DNA from 2 places in the Paenibacillus odorifer genome. Region 2 is predicted to be linked to the other one. Evidence: riboswitches for the same ligand, from Rfam matches in the RefSeq annotation. Region 2 holds a riboswitch; the other holds the start of a gene.

Evidence for each region. Region 2 has a riboswitch for cyclic di-GMP ahead of PODO_RS30840 (anti-repressor SinI family protein). Riboswitches for the same ligand answer to the same signal wherever they lie in the genome.
Region 1: another riboswitch for cyclic di-GMP. It lies ahead of PODO_RS30860 (choice-of-anchor A family protein); the one in region 2 lies ahead of PODO_RS30840 (anti-repressor SinI family protein).

What each region holds. Positions count from the first base shown of each region.
Region 1 is NZ_CP009428.1:546,672-549,831, reverse strand. Features, by position in the region: gene PODO_RS30860 (choice-of-anchor A family protein) at 1-1,405, opposite strand, end outside; cyclic di-GMP riboswitch class I at 1,514-1,604, opposite strand; gene PODO_RS02375 (YhjD family protein) at 1,997-2,494, shown strand; gene PODO_RS02370 (ASCH domain-containing protein) at 2,692-3,105, opposite strand.
Region 2 is NZ_CP009428.1:426,777-429,936, forward strand. Features, by position in the region: gene PODO_RS01855 (2-oxoglutarate dehydrogenase E1 component) at 1-696, opposite strand, end outside; cyclic di-GMP riboswitch class I at 1,167-1,251, shown strand; gene PODO_RS30840 (anti-repressor SinI family protein) at 1,279-1,434, shown strand; gene PODO_RS01860 (helix-turn-helix domain-containing protein) at 1,542-1,871, opposite strand; gene PODO_RS01865 (TasA family protein) at 2,041-2,649, opposite strand; gene sipW (signal peptidase I SipW) at 2,740-3,160, opposite strand, start outside.

The sequences.
Region 1 (3,160 bases), 120 kb from region 2:
TCACTGTCGGCGTCGGTGTCACTGTTGGCGTCGGCGTTGGTATTGGCGTCGGTGTTGGTGTCGGTGTCGGTGTCGGTGTCGGCGTCGGCGTCACTGTTGGCGTCGGCGTTGGTGTTGGTGTTGGCGTCGGCGTTGGTGTCACTGTCGGCGTCGGTGTTGGTGTCACTGTCGGCGTCGGTGTCACTGTTGGCGTCGGCGTTGGTATTGGCGTCGGTGTTGGTGTCGGCGTCGGTGTCACTGTCGGCGTCGGTGTCGGTGTTGGTGTTGGCGTCGGTGTCGGCGTCACTGTTGGTGTTGACGTAGGCGTTGGCGTCGGTGTTGGCGTCACTGTCGGCGTTGGTGTCGGACATGGTGTTGGTGTTGGCGTCACTGTCGGCGTTGGCGTTGGTGTCACTGTTGGCGTTGGCGTTGGTGTCACTGTCGGCGTTGGCGTTGGTGTCACTGTCGGCGTTGGCGTTGGTGTCACTGTTGGCGTTGGCGTTGGTGTCACTGTTGGCGTTGGCGTTGGTGTCACTGTTGGCGTTGGTGTCGGCGTTGGTCCAGGTTCATCACCATCGTATGGATAGTGGTGAAATTCACCACCACCAGTCCCTTTGAGTGAAGCCGCCACTAAAGTACCGTTAATCTGACCATTAATAAAATCAACATGAGCATAGGGGGCAAGTATGCTTCCCATTACACCTATGCCTGCCATATCCAGATACGCAGCTTGGCTAAAGTTAAGCAAAATTTTCTTGCTGTTCAACACGTTATTAGGTAGAAATCCGAAGTTTTTCATTTTTACGTTAGAACCATCAATATTAATAATTGCTGTAGATCCTGAAGGAACATTTATTGTAATTCCATAGGTATTAGAGACGTTATCTCCTGGAACATTAAAAACATTGACCGCAGGATCTGTACCTGTCAGGGTAAGACTGCCATATTGGTACACTGTTGTTCCATTCGCCGGCAATGCTGCAAGTTCTGCTGATTTGTCCTTCAAAGACTGACCTACGGCTGAAAAGTCAATCGTACTCCCCTGTCTTTTTGTACCTCCCTTGAGGAGCGTTACATTCCCTGAAAAATCTCCCCCGTGCACGATATTCCCATAAACAGTACCTCCGTTGAAAGTAAGATTCCCTCCAACAACAAGTGTGTCAGTCAAGGAAACCTCAGCAGCGGTCAACCTATCTCCAACACTATAGTTGGTTAAGTTAACGTTACCTCCAGCAGCAAACCTTCCTTCCGTATCCGAAACCGTTGTTATATCCCCTAGAATAAACACGTTGTAGACCCCTGCAATTCCCAATGTAGAAGAACTACTAGCTCCAGCAACTCCAGCTCCTAATGAGGAAAGCCCACTACCTACCGTCAAAATCCCAGCTAATACAAGCGAGAGTAACGGTCTTATTCTTCTTTTCAAATGGCACACCTCCTAAAACTATGATTTATATTAATCAGAATAATTACCAGAAACTCTAAAGGACCTAACAACAAAAAAGACCGCCAAAAAGAAGTGGAATTCCCTTCTCATGGCAGTCGGACGGTCATTGTGCCTTTAAGACACTTTAGACTCCTGGACTTTGCGTCCCGCCCTTTCAGACGGTTTGCTATTATCATGACTATATATATGTATTACACTGCAAGTCCAGAACTGGTAGCCGAAGCATTCTCTCCAATAACCGTCTATGACTTTTAATACTTTTTGAATTAATAACAGTTTAGCGCCCGACACCCACAATTGTCAATCAATTCCTTTCGATGATTCCGCTCATTATTACCATACAAAAAAAAGCGCCTAAAGGCGCTTCGCATAAGGTTTTTCATTAAATTTTAAAGTAACTGTATATAGCCCAATATGGATATCCATAAGGGAACACTCAGAATTAAACCAAAAAACAATCCACGCTGGAGGCTGCCCTCTTTTTCCATCATAAATTCTCCTTTATGTACGTCCGATACATTAATTTTTATTATTACAATTTTAATATAATTTATTCTTCGTTATTTAGTTGTGAATTTAATCACATTGGATAAGCTGTTTAGAAATACCATTGATTATTTTTGGAATATCGGGGTAGAATACGAATATACGTTCCTATTAGAGGTGATGAGATTCATGCATAGAGCAGAAAGCAGGGACAACATGCTGGTGAAATCTTATTTATTGCTTCCGATGATTTTATCAGCTTTCGAACGGGACTCCGCCATTTTATCTACACACTTACGAACACCCGCCCCTTATCTGGAGGTGCTTGGAACAGCTGCTGCAGTAGCTACAACAGATCTAAGGGATGTTCGTGCAGAAATGAGAAGACGGGGAATCAAGGTGTATGAGCAAAACAGACTTAATACGGGAATTGAAGCCAAGTATATATGTCGTGGCTATCACGAACGAATGCTGCTGTTGAATGACATTGTTGCGGCTCAGGCTGCCATCCATATGCGCAGATACCTAGGGCTGGATATTTCCTCTTTTAAGAGTTACGAAGAACAGTATCAGATTAAATAAAGCTGTATAGAAGCCGCTCTACTCTCCCCCCAATCAATTAGTGAACAAAAAAATAGGCCTTACCATGGGAGTTGGCAAGACCTGAGAGAGATATACCACAAAACACTGGGGGGTGTTTGGTGTCTTCAATATATACCTCGAACCTGAAAAAAAGCTGATAGGCACATAAAAATTACATTAAAAATATCATTCGCCGTTCAGAAGTGATCCGAATGCTCCCACAAGCTTAGCCGACCTTTGGCTGGAATTGGATGGCGCAGTGAGTGAACCTCTTCAAGCTTCCAGGCAAAACGTCCTTCGCTATAGTCGCCAAAATCATATTCGTTCCCATTGATCCATTCCCTTAAATCCACCTCTGGAGTAACCACATAACATCCCGCGAGCTGACCTGTAGCAATAATAGCTCCTGTAGGCAAATTATTCGCTGTATAGCCATGTTTCGCCAATACTGCTTTGTACGGTTCCTGTTCACAAATCTTTTTGTCAATCCTCATTCCGGCATGGATGCCTAACTCGCCGCGGTAGGCTGTTCTCCATGAACGAGTTTCAAACTCTTTTTCACCAAGAGCAATTAAGGTCGCCCAAGGCTGCCGTATTGTTATACACCGCATGATATTTATCCCCTTTGTTTATGTTGGACGTTTGTCACGGATGCCACGGATCTCG
Region 2 (3,160 bases):
TACGATTTCGTCTAACATCGGCACAAGAGCATCATTGCCTTCAAGACTGAAACGCTTCTGACCTACAAAAGTCTTGTGGAGGAAGGTTTCAAATTGCTCTACCTGAATCAGGCGGTTCAGGAGCTCTTTGCGTTCTGTATTATTCAGGGGTGCTGGTGAGCTGGTGGATTCTGCCTGTCTATTTAGCCATTGCAGTTCTTTTTCTTCATGCACATGCCCGAATTCATAGGCGATAGTCTTGGTGTATGCCTGACGCATACGTTGCACGGCATCCCACCCGGTATGCACATCATTCGGCGCATTTTCCCATATAAGCGTGGCAGGCAGTGCAATCAGGTCTTCGCGGGTCAGCCCATAGGTTTCAGGCTCAAGATATTTTGCCATGGGATTCTGATCGCGTACCAGCGGATCAATTTCAGCGGCCATATGGCCATATATACGAATATTGGCGATTAGCTTGGAAGCTCTTACTGCTTTTCTAAGCCATTCGGTGTCTCCCGAGATGCGCGGCTGAGGAGCCGGTTCGCTATCCGGAGTTAGGGGAGGGGGTCCCGAATTTGTAAAAAGCTCGCGATAATTATTTTCTACGGTGGAGGGATCTTTCACAAACTGTTCATATCTTTCTTGAATGTAGCCTAAATTGGGTCCGTAATACTTACTCCAAATGGATTCGTTATAGGGCTCTTTGGCTGCCATGAATACATCCTCCTTAACGGATGAACTCCATACGTGACATTTTGTGTCAACGCTTACTGGAGCTGTGATGATTGCGGTTTCATTTCTCATCTTATTGTGCTACTTTCAGCCACTGTAATCAATTCATTCTTTCGTCCAATACGTTCGCAAAATGGTATAGGTTAGCTTGTTCTAATGAAAAGAAGGGTGTTTCTTCTCATTACCCATTCTAAAGGCCTATTAAAATGATTCTATTATCCTTATTTTTAACTATTAGGTCAGTAAATATTTATTTTGCTAGTACAATTTATTTTATGTAACGGACGAGTATCGTGATAATCGGACAAGATCTTTGAAAAAAAATCTTTTATTTTTCGTTTTTAAAATAGAAAGTAACCAGGAATCGACACACTTTTCCGCTTTCTTTTTGTATAATGTTATTGCAGATAGTAATTTTATAGTTTTTTAAGCAGATCCTTTCGTGAAAAGGGTCCAGTAAAAGGTAAACTTGCCGAAAGGCAGGGGCACAAAGTCGCGGGTCTAAGGTAGAGATACTATGACAGCCGGATTGCCTGGGGACGTAAAATCTTAGGGGGAGATTTTTTGGAAAAGTCCAACCAGGGTAGCAACAGAGAACAGCAGTTTATTGATCTGGATCAAGAGTGGGTACATTTATTATTAGCAGCTAAGAAGGCTGGCATTAAGGCAGATGAAATCCGCCAGTTCTTTCATGAGAAAACTGTGCAGATCGTGCAGTAATACATTAGAGGGGTTACATATCGAAAAAGGGCACAGCGGTTCTTCGCTGTGTCCTTTTTCGATATGATTTAGTAGAAGAGAGGATCGTACCAGATTAGTAGGAAGTATTAATCCTTTTGATCGAGCTTCCATTTCTGATAGTCCAGAAATTCTTTGAATTCGCGTTTGCTAATGCCTGAGTCCATAGCTTCCTGCACCAATCGGAACCATTCCGAATCTAAATGTGATTCCTCTGCATCATTTGGTTCTCCATAGAGTAGGGCATGAATGGATACCTGAAGCGCGTCAGCGATCTTTTCGATAAACTGGATGGATGGATTGGATTGGATGTTTCTCTCCACGTTGCTAAGATACGACTTAGCCACATCTGCTCTGTCCGCAAGCTCAGATAGGGAGAAACCCTTGTCTAGGCGGAGCTGCTGGATACGTTGGCCCATATTCTGTGGCACTATGCTGACGCCCCTCCGTAATTTTTGTTATTAGTATAGCAAATATCAATAAATCGGACAAAGTTTATTGTAAAGAGAAGAGCAGCAATCTGCTTATCCGTGGCCGGATTCAGGATCTGCTGCTCTTCGAGTATTTTATTAAATTACTTTATTGATCTTAGTAGTCTTTTTTCGCACCTTGTTTAGCTACGAAATCCCAAGTCAGTGTTAAGCTATCGCCTTGGAAAATATTTTGATCTTGGTTATTTTCCACAAATTCGAATTGGACGGAGAAGCTGTCATTGGTACCGGCTTTAATACCGGATGCTTCGGTAAAGAGTTGATCCCAACCTGTATTTTTTACGAGATCCGGATGCTGACTTTTTAAAGCAGCAAGTGTAGTCTCATAAACTACATTTTCAGGAGAGACGATAGGTACCCCTTTATCATTATTTCTAAGGAATTTAACTTTAATGAACTCGGCTAAATCCAAGTAGTTATCTCCTTTAGCATCCGTGATTTGAGTCGATGTATTCAGAATGATAGATCCGATATCGAGCGAACCATCGTTTTTCAATTTGAAGGATTTAGTTACAGTATCACCTGGTTTCAGGTTAGGAATATTAACGATGACAGAAGGGTCGGAGTTCAGATCGAGTGTACCCGCTGCGAATGTAGCTGTGCTTTGCGCAGTGTCGCTAAAGTATGCGAAGGTTCCTCCGCCGATTAATGATAAACCCAGTGCTGCAGATGCTACGCCAAGACCCAATGTTTTCTTGATACCCATAATAAAATTCCTCCTCAAATTTGTGTTTGAATTTTTTATAAAATTTATATATTGTATCTTCCGGTTCGTAAGCGGAAGTGGACAATCAACTTAGGGCTGTGTTTCTGTTGGGGACGGTGAGGCTGGCAGTAGGGCAGTATTTTTCTTTTCTAATGCAGCTACAGCCTTCCAAGAGGTATACAGAGCATAGAGCAGAAGCATCAAGCCAGGCACGATCATGAGGACTACACTTCCAGCTTTGGAAACCGCGAAATTCATAGCGTAACCGACATAGGGTACAGTGACCCCGGTATACTGAGCTACAACATTCGCAGAACTGGTTGGGTTCATGTCGGGTGCGTCGTTGTTATCGCCTTTAGTGCGATAAACAGCTTCACCAGTAGCGTTATTGACGGTCGCTTCTACAATCCGGTGAGTAATGAGCAGATTATCTTCGTTCCTAAAGGTGATGACATCGCCTGGTTTGAAACGATTCATATCCCCTCCGGGTTTTAATGCGACAATTGAGCCT